Regions from separate parts of the Paenibacillus sp. J31R120 genome, predicted to be linked through region 1. Evidence: riboswitches for the same ligand, from Rfam matches in the RefSeq annotation. Region 1 holds a riboswitch; each other region holds the start of a gene.

Region 1 (3,270 bases):
CTTCGACGATATCGACATGCTCGCAACCGCCATAGTAGCGTTTGCCCGGATAGCCTTCCGCGTATTTGTTCGTTAGTACGGAGCCCATTGCCTCCAGTACCGCTTCGCTTACGATATTCTCCGATGCGATTAGTTCAATGTTGTCGCGTTGGCGTTGAAGCTCAAGGCCCATCGCCTTCAATACTTCTGGATCTTGCTTGCGTAATTGTTCCACCTTTAGTTCCTCCTTGTATCAATGCTTGTATAATAGCGAAAACACACTTTCATATCGCCAAAGCGTCCTTCGCGCAATCACCTTACTTACTCGCATAGCCCAGCTTTTTGTTCTGCTCTCAAGCTGCTGCTCTCGTCATAGACCGCTCTCGCTCCGCCGATTAGCTTCGGCCTCGTGATCGCCATCGTAACGTGAGCTTCGCCAATCGTCTTAATGGACGGTCTCACTGGAACGGCAACCCGCTTCAAATGCATACCGATGAACGTATCGCCAATGTCGATGCCCGCATGTGCTTCCAATTGCTCAACCAGACAAGGCTTGGCGAATTGTCCATATGCATAGGCCGCCATGGAGCCTCCCGCCTTCGGCACAGGTACAGCATGGACAACGTCAAGTCCGCGCCGCACGGCCTCATCTTCTTCGATAACCAATGCACGATTCAGATGCTCGCAGCACTGATACACAGGAACAAACGGAATCTGCTTTCTGACCGCTTCAACGCCTGCATAGACAGCCGCCGCCGTCTCCACAGCTCCCGATGTACCGATTCGATGACCAAGCACCTCACTCGTACTTACCCCAATAATCAGGAGATGGCCCGCTCCCAGCTTGCCGGCTAGCGCAAGCTCTCTGATAACGGTCTCTACTTGCCCAGCAATTGCCGCTTGTTGCTCATTAGGTTCATTGCTCATTCAGTCACGCCTCCTTCCCTGAAACCAGCTGTTAGGGATGAATGGAGAAGCGCTTCTCCAGTTGCATAACTTTGTCGATGCGGCCTGCATGACGACCCGCATTCGAGAATGGCGTCTCCAGCCACACTTTCACAATCTCTCCGGCTACACCAGGTCCGATGACGCGCTCGCCCATAGCTAAGACATTCGTGTCATTATGCTCCCGAGTCGCTTTGGCCGAGAAAATATCATGCACCAACGCACAACGAATGCCTGGATACTTGTTCGCAGCGATGGACATGCCAATGCCTGTACCGCAAATCAATATGCCGCGATCCGCCTTGCCGCTAGCCACCATCTCGCATACCGGCAGCGCATAATCCGGATAGTCGACCGACTGCTCGCAATCGCAGCCAACATCCTCAATCTCATGACCCAGTGCTTCAATAATCGGAACAAGCTCATCCTTCAAACGGTAACCGCCGTGATCGGCGCCAATCGCAATCTTCAATGTGAACACCATCCTGCCTTAAGTTGTAAGAGTCATTGCTTCCTGCAAATAACCTATGGTGATAGTATACCTTGTTCCGGCCAAAAAGACGAAAAAAAGAGCAAGACATGCTTATTCAGCATGCTGCTCTTTGCCCAGGCGACCGGCCGTATATTCCGATGCTCCACCGTGGTTAGCCCACTTCCGTCGCCAGTTACATCGGAAACTCTTTTGTCTCCATCATCATAGCTCATATCTGTTCAGAAATCAATCGTTTCGAACGTCTAATTACGGACGTTTCGACAGCTTGTCGAGGAGCTTCTGAATGGAAGCTTCAATCTCGCGGGAGCAGCTGTCATAGACGGATTGCGTCCCTCCGAACGGATCGGCGATATCGAAGCTTGGAATACGCTGCTCCAGCTCCAACAGACGCTGTCTCTCGGATGTGCTGAGCTGCTGGCCAAGCGCGCTTTTCATCTGCATTTCGGTATAAAGACCTTCCAGCTCCAATATATCCTGCAGCACGCTGTCATCCTGATAGGCGAACTCTTTGAGCGTATACGTCTTGTCGACCGCACCCGGATGATAATGTAGCAAAGAACGCTTATGGCTTGAGGTCATGGTTAAAATCAAATCCGCCCAATCCACAGCCTCAGCGGTTATCGCCCGCGAGGAGCCTGCATGCTCAATGTCCCTGAGCCTGAGCGTGGATAAGGTATTCGATGAGATCGGCAAGCCGTCGATCGTGGATACGCCCGCTGAGCGGACAGCTACCGTAATGCCCCGCACTGCGGCATGACGACGAAGCAAAGCCTCCGCCATGGGCGAACGGCAAGTATTCCCTGTACAGACGAACAAAATACGTTTCATTGCGCCAGCTCCTTTGTATGAACGGTTACCTTACACTACATTAGACAATAAATAATATGCCGAACACAAGCAATATGGCGCCGCCGCAAGCCTCCCCATATTCGCCCAGCTTGCTGCTTACCTTACGACCTAGCAATAGGCCCAGCATGGACATCATCCCGCCAAAAAAGCCGAATAACAATATGGTTAGCCATAAGTCGGCGGAAAACATCCCTAGCGTTACGCCTACCGAAAAAGCATCTACACTAACACTTAAAGCCAGGACAAGCAGTCCCAGCGACGAACGATGGTTGAAGGTCGGTACGCCTTCCCCGCGGATCGAGCTGTAGATCATATGACCTCCAAGCAGGAGGAGCAAGACACCGGCGGCGGTCGTGGCGACACTGCCCAGCAGCCCGCTCACGAATTGGCCTGTCAGCAAACCTCCGATGGGCATTAGAATATGAAAAAGTCCAATAACTGCGCCAAGCTTTACTATATCAAGCAGTCGAATGCCCTTCAGTCCAATGCCAAGACCGAGCGAGAACGCATCGAATCCAAGCGCCACAGCAATAATGAGCAGCGTCAAAAACTGCCCCATATACGCACTAACGTCCATTCGCACATCTCCCCTATGTATGGCCGCACTTACTAACCAACATATGCGGACATAGGGACAAACATACTACTTGTCTAATGCAATGATTGTACCGCCGGCTGCCTTCACCAGGCGGTTCATAAGTGCGCCGCCAATCCCTTCCGAGAGACAAGCCTCGGACCATATGCGGCCAATCCCAGCTTCATCGAATTGGCGAAGCGCTCCGTAGAGACGATGGGCTGCTTCCTCCAGCTTGCTCTCGCTGCCGAGATCCAGCACAAGATCGGCTTCATAACGGCTTGACCGCTCACTGAAGGACAGCACGCCGGTAACCACACCGTCTGCCTTCGACTGTCTGGCCTGTTCATTCACATACGAGATGACAGCCTCGGGCTGACCCTGTATGATGGAAAGCTCGCCTTTCGGCGCATAATGCGTATACTTCATG
Region 2 (3,270 bases), on a different contig from region 1:
GAACGCGCTGAATAACTTCAAGAGCGGCGCGACTCGCGTGCTCGTAGCGACGGATATCGCAGCAAGAGGAATTGATGTGGAGGAGCTGTCGCATGTCATTAACTTCAATCTGCCGAACATTCCGGAGACCTACGTGCATCGAATTGGTCGGACAGGCCGCGCAGGCCATGACGGAACAGCGATCTCCTTCTGTGAGACGGATGAGCTTCCGTATCTGAAGGATATTGAGAAGCTGATCAAGAAGAGGATTCCGGTTGTTCAGGATCATCCCTACCCGATGAAAGGAGCTGCTCCTGCCGCGGCAGAGCAGGCTCCTTCGAAGTCGGCTTCCTCTGATGCAAAGTCCGCCGAAGGCGCTGCAGGAAGCGGCAAGAAGCCTCGCCGGAAGAAGAGCAAGCCGCAAGGAGCGGCAGCATCCGCAGGTGCGAATGGGGTCGAACAGGCGAAGCCTAAGTCACAAAAGGCGGAAGCGGGTGCCAGTGCGGCCGGTCAATCGAAGCCGCAGAATAAGCTGCAATCCGGGGAAGTCCGGCAGCCGGAGAACAAGCCGAGCCGCTCGAACGGTCCTAAGCCACAGGAGAAGAAGGAACAAGTGAAGCCGCAAGGGCAAGCCCCTGCGAAGCCGAGCCAGCCTCGTCCTGCAAAGGACGACCGTCCTCGCGAGGGTCAAACCCAGCGGCAAGCGGGCAAGCCGGCTAGAACGCAGCAGCAGTCGAAGAGGCCGACTTCAGCTGACCGTTATGCGAAGCCGCAGCTGCGTCAAGAAGTACACCAGGATTCGGGCAAGATTATATCGATTCTGCCTTCGCCGTGGTCGTCATTCTCCTCCAAATCAAAAAAATAGCTTGCCTCGATACGTGGCTGCTCGAAATATCCATAACAAAAAGCATTTGGGTTTTACCCAAATGCTTTTTTGTCATATTTAGGAGTCGCATAGCGGCAGGGATTGACTCTCTAAGCCTAATTTCTCGGCTTGCAGCAGCCCAGCGCATCTTCGCGAGCTCTCTAAGCCTAATTTCTCGGCTTGCAGCAGCCCAGCGCATCTTCGCTGGCTCCCTAAGCCTAATTTCTCGGCTTGCAGCTTCCTCGCGCGTTGCTGCGCTGGCGAACAAATCTTTAGGAGCTTATCATTTGTCGGATTTGAAACAAATCCGGCAGCTTTCTTCGTCTATCGTTGCATAGGGGGATAAGATGAGAAAACCGGTTTGGCTGACGATGGTTGTGTTAGCGTATTGGCTCCTGCTGCCTGGTCAAGCGATGGCGCTTTCTTGCGTGGAGCCTGGTCCAATCGAACAGCGGTATGAGACATATGATGGAGTTATTGTGGCGAAAGTGTTGAATGTAAAAGCGGGTCAGGAGGAACACACCATTCAATTGGAGGTTAAGCAAAGCTTCAAAGGAATCGAGGTTGACCGCCTAACGATTCTGGAAGATCGATATTGGGAGACGGACAGTCGCGTGAGCAAGGAAGGCGAGGAGTATCTGTACTATTTGAAAAATATCGACAGTCAGTGGGAGAATCAGCTTTGCTCGCCTACCGTAAAGTTATCGTTGGCAGACGCAGAGCTGGATTACTTGAAAGATAAGGAGCTTCAACTCCAACCAGCAAGCGAGCTGCCGACTGCAGATGCATCCCATGCCCCTGCAGCAACGGACACGACGGATGATGACGCAGAGAGCCGTCCGATCGCAAGCGATTCGAAAAAGGGGCAGTTATCAGAATCCGGGAGGAGTACTTCAGCCGGACTGATGGTCGGCTTGATTGCGGCCATAGTCATTATTCTAATTGTTGTACTGTTGGGAATGAGAAGAAGGAAATAAACGATTGACTTTTTCGTCAGAAAATTTATAATAGTCAGTAAATATTTGGGTGTGTAACTGGCGAGAACGTAGATCACTACGGGGGAGCACATCTGTCATACAAGCCGTTCGCCTGGGCAAAGCATTTGATCATCGATCGAATGCTTTTTTATGTTCAAAGGAGCGATAATGATGGGAAAAGCTAAACAAGTAGCGGTGTTGATGTATGAGGGAGTGGATACGCTTGATCTGGCCGGGCCTTTTGATGTGTTTGCAGTAGCGAGCAATTGGGGGCAAGATTTCCATGTCTATACGGCGGCTCTGGAGAAGAGGGAATGCCGCTCGATTAGCGGGATTACGCTTGTTCCGAGCTACAGCGCAGAGGATTGTCCGAGACCGGATATCCTGATCGTGCCGGGGGGCTGGGGAGCGCGCACGGAGATGCATAACGGGGCGATGACGGATTGGATTCGGAGCTTATCGAAGCAGGCTGAGCTCACGATATCCGTCTGTACCGGTGCGTTGCTGTTGGCTAAAGCGGGCTTACTGGACGGCCTGTCGGCAACAACCAACAGCCGCGCCATGAATCTGCTCCGTGAATCGGTGCCTGCCAGCACCCGCATCGTGGAGGGAGTGCGTTACGTGGACAACGGCAGCATCATCCTCTCTGCAGGCGTGACGGCGGGCATCGATGCGGCGTTGCATGCGGTGGCGCGGTTAGCGGGAGAAGAGCGGGCGCTCGATACGGCAGCGAAGCTCGAATACCTATGGAATCGCGAAGCTCCTGTTCTGAATGCGCCAGCTTCGCTTGCCATCCGCAGAGCGACCGCGGAGGATGCGGTGAAGCTGCGGGGCTTGTTGGAGGAAGCGGCCAGATGGATTCATTCGGCGCACGGCTTGCGGCAATGGCGCGAGGAGGATTTCACCCAAGAGACGGTCGACACATTCATCGGAGAGCAAGAGGTGTTCGTAACGGAGCGCGGTGAGGAACTGGTCGGCTGTTTCTCAGTTCACTGGTCATACGAAGAAATCTGGGGAGAGCGGTATCATGATGACGCAGGTTATGTTCATCGGCTGGCTGTCTCCCGGCGGTATAAGGGAGAAGGAGGCGGTCAAGAGCTGCTGGAATGGGCGGAGGGATACATCCGCAGCAAAGGCAAGCGCTGGCTTCGTCTCGACTGTATGGCGGACAATCCTGGTCTGAACCGGTATTATCAAAGCCAAGGCTTTGATCTGCAAGGACGCTTCGATGGAGAAGGCTGGAGCGCGAATCTGTATGAACGGAGAATCGCCGAATAACCATATGGACGCCGCAGGGTTGCCATCAGGCTTTTCGAACAAGCCTCTAACGTGCTGCGATTATATGATGATGACTATGCCGCTCTGTCGTGCGCTGAAAGCTGCGAATTATGCGAACGGATTAACCCGGTATGCTTGCAAGACCCGGTGCCTGCTTGGCGCCGGGTTATT
Region 3 (3,270 bases), on a different contig from region 1:
GTGCTGATCTCCATCATAGCGTACATCTGGCAGGGCAGCCCCATTCTGGGCCTTGTCGTGGGCGGCTCGCTTGTCATGACGCTCATTATAGGCACGCTGGCAGGTACAGTGATCCCGCTGCTGCTGTATAAGCTGAAGGTCGACCCTGCTGTAGCGTCAGGTCCGCTCATTACAACGCTTAACGATATTTTGTCGTTGCTGATCTACTTTGGCATCGCGACGGCGTTCCTGGAATATTTGATATAACAAGTGGGTGTACTTGATCGATCATAAAGGGAAAAAGAGACTTCGAATCACGTTGCCGTGGTTTGGAGTCTCTTTCGAATTTCGACATACCGTTGCGATTCGTTACATTCTCTGACGGGCTGTATGCAGAACAGCCTTGCATCGCGTCTCCATTTCGTCCATAAGCGCAGCAGCCTGCTCGGCATAACGGCTCTTCATAGCCGACTCCGGCATGGAACGGAGATTTATCTCAACAGTCAGCAGGGCGGAGCGAGCTGCCGCCTCGAACAAAATAACGCCGATGCCAAGGTCAGAGATGACATGCTTGTTGGCAGAGTCGGCAATAGCGGCAGTGCTGGTTATGCCATCCCGGCATAATCTCATAAGTCGAAGCGGAACCTCAATGGCATGCAGGGTGGCGGACTCCAGGGCAAGCTTGCGCGAAGCCTTCTCGTCCTCTGTTGATTTTGGCAGCTTTAATGCCGCCATGTAGCCGTTGAACGACTCGATGTCCGCATGAAGCAGCTCTTCTGATGCAGCGGATAGGCGTCGCATCTCCGACAATGTCTCTTGAATCTGCGCCTCATAGGCTGCGAACTTCTCCCCTTGGGACAAGCTGCCGGCCATTGCCGTCATGGAAGCGCCGAGCGCCGCGACTAACGCGGCAACACTGCCGCCGCCGGGAGTAGGATCAGGGCTCCCTGCCTGGTGCAGGAAGCGGCGGATGGAATCATCCCATGATACATTGCTCATATTTGCTCCTCCTCGCCTTGTTGGATGCGAATGGCTTTCATCAAATTTTGGAACAGGACTGCTGTCGTCAGCGTGCCTACCCCGCCTGGCACCGGGGAGACGGCAGCGACATAAGCATCCAGGTCAGCGGCACCATCTCCAGCAATACGGCCGTCCTCTGTTTCGTTGATGCCAGCGTCCACAACGATCAGTCTGTCATGAACCATAGCGGAGGTAATTCTATTCGGCCTGCCAACGGCTAGAAAAGCAATATCTGCATGGCTGAGATGCGAAGCGATGTCTGGCGTGCGAGAGTGACAGACGGTGACAGTAGCCTGCTCCCGCTGAAGCAGGTGGAATAGAGGAAGGCCGACGGTCTGGCCTCTTCCGACCAGCGTTACGTTTCTGCCTTCCAATGAAAATCCATAGTGCTTCAGCAGATGGATGCAGGCCTGGGGAGTAGCGGGATATAGGCCGTCTTCTCCCGTCAGGGTTGCCAGTTTGTTTTGCGGCGTTACGCCGTCGATATCTTTGCTCGGCCGAATTTCCCGTTCCACTCTCCTCGCCGAGATATGCTGCGGCAGAGGAAGCTCCACCATAATGCCATGAACGGATGCGTCTTCGTTCAACCGACGGATTAGCGTGATAATTTCGGCTTCTTCTACGTCGGCTTTGAATGCATGTAGGTGGAAGGATACGCCAAGCCGTTCGGCGATCCTGCGCTTTGCTTCTGCATAATAGGCGGAAGCGGGGTCTCCTTCGACAATAATTGTCGCCAGATAGGGCTGAATACCTTGCATGCCAAGCTCACTCACTTCAGTCATAATCTCCAGGTAAACTCGATCAGCAGCTTCTTTTGCTTTCATCAACAATGCCATCCTTGCAACCTCCCCAGCGGGTAATTTTCGAATAAAACGAAAAAAAGCATCCGCATCAGCTCATGACGAGCCGACTGCAGATACTTCTCCCAGGCGAACGGATCCATTCCGTTCGTATGCTTCCTCGTGGTTTATTCCACTCTTTTCGCCAGTCGCATACGACGTTATTTTTATATCACCTATTATGTCCGCAATCGAATTTGAGGTCAAGATGATTGACAAAAAAAGACTTCACTCTTATGAATTCATTTAATATATCTAATTTGATAATCATTAAATTATTAAATAAATCCGCAAGCTCATTTGTTCAGATGGGTATGCAGGCATTTGAACATGGTGCAGCGTGTGAAGAACGCGGTGAAGCAGCATGTGGGGGAACGGATTCTGTGCATCGTCGGAGCGGATCATAACGATATGATGCATGAATAACTTCGCATGGAGGGGACAATTGAGCTCATTTATCCCTTGCGTTAGGAGTAGTGTGCAACTTTCCGAAAAATATTTATTACAATTTATTCCTTATGAAGAGGGTGTGAGCGTGAAATAAAGCACTTACATTCATGAAAAGTATAAAAAATTGACGTAATGCGCCTCTCTCCACGGGGCTATAAGGCCATTACTATTAAAAGCTATAGCTTGACACGTTTATTAAAGTGCATTACTATTTTGCCATTACATTAATACTATGCGGTTACTCTGAATTTATTTTGTCAAAAAACCTCGTCATTCATCGAAAAATAACGGAAAACATAGAAATTTGTTTTATAAAAGTTGAACTAAAGGTTCGTAAGGAGCGTTCTATTGATATCGCCAAATCTCTATGGCTTGCCGCTCGGTGTAATGAAAGGAGATTATCATGACTACCAGAATCCAACTGATGAACGGACAAAATGAAATCTATAACGAAGCGGGCTTGCAGTTAATCGGCAGCAACGGACATAACCAAAGCGGGCTGTCGCCCCAGGAGCTGCTGGAATCGGCGCTTGGTCTTTGTGTCTCGATCTCGCTTCAGCAGAAGCTGGAGACGGATGGGGTTGAATTCGGGCGGTTTCCGCTCAGCGTAGAAGTGACAGCGAGGAAGACGGACAGGGAGCTCAACGCCTTTACCAGCTTTACGGTACGGGTGAAGCTGCCATCTACCATCGAGCCGAATTACAAGGACAAGCTGATTGCCATCGTCGAGCAGGCATGCGCCATCAGTAATTCGCTGAAGAGTGAAGTAGCTATAGAGACGGTCGAATACCATTTATCTTAATGGGCAGGCTGCCGCTTGCATGATCTTATTCAATCCGCTATAATCGGCATTACTTTATGTTATGAAGGGGTTTATAGCTATGCGTATATCCAAGCTGAATCAACTTCATCATCACAAGCAGCGTTAGCACACCTGATTGAATCAGGGCGGGCTAACGCATTTCGCGTTGGCCTCCCTGCG

What was found. Region 1 has a riboswitch for ZMP and ZTP ahead of rpiB (ribose 5-phosphate isomerase B). Riboswitches for the same ligand answer to the same signal wherever they lie in the genome.
Region 2: another riboswitch for ZMP and ZTP. It lies ahead of AC0YNW_RS15985 (GNAT family N-acetyltransferase); the one in region 1 lies ahead of rpiB (ribose 5-phosphate isomerase B).
Region 3: another riboswitch for ZMP and ZTP. It lies ahead of AC0YNW_RS17035 (bifunctional 5,10-methylenetetrahydrofolate dehydrogenase/5,10-methenyltetrahydrofolate cyclohydrolase); the one in region 1 lies ahead of rpiB (ribose 5-phosphate isomerase B).

The regions. Positions count from the first base shown of each region.
Region 1 covers NZ_JBWDNN010000009.1:144,931-148,200, forward strand. Annotated here, with positions in the region: gene AC0YNW_RS24890 (serine hydroxymethyltransferase) at 1-214, opposite strand, end outside; gene AC0YNW_RS24895 (TIGR01440 family protein) at 301-906, opposite strand; gene rpiB (ribose 5-phosphate isomerase B) at 938-1,396, opposite strand; ZMP/ZTP riboswitch at 1,522-1,603, opposite strand; gene AC0YNW_RS24905 (low molecular weight protein arginine phosphatase) at 1,664-2,245, opposite strand; gene AC0YNW_RS24910 (manganese efflux pump MntP) at 2,286-2,843, opposite strand; gene AC0YNW_RS24915 (L-threonylcarbamoyladenylate synthase) at 2,910-3,270, opposite strand, start outside.
Region 2 covers NZ_JBWDNN010000004.1:109,681-112,950, forward strand. Annotated here, with positions in the region: gene AC0YNW_RS15975 (DEAD/DEAH box helicase) at 1-844, shown strand, start outside; gene AC0YNW_RS15980 (hypothetical protein) at 1,192-1,821, shown strand; ZMP/ZTP riboswitch at 1,865-1,946, shown strand; gene AC0YNW_RS15985 (GNAT family N-acetyltransferase) at 1,990-3,099, shown strand.
Region 3 covers NZ_JBWDNN010000004.1:344,445-347,714, forward strand. Annotated here, with positions in the region: gene mgtE (magnesium transporter) at 1-246, shown strand, start outside; gene AC0YNW_RS17030 (cyclodeaminase/cyclohydrolase family protein) at 349-978, opposite strand; gene AC0YNW_RS17035 (bifunctional 5,10-methylenetetrahydrofolate dehydrogenase/5,10-methenyltetrahydrofolate cyclohydrolase) at 975-1,835, opposite strand; ZMP/ZTP riboswitch at 1,916-2,001, opposite strand; gene AC0YNW_RS17040 (OsmC family protein) at 2,692-3,090, shown strand.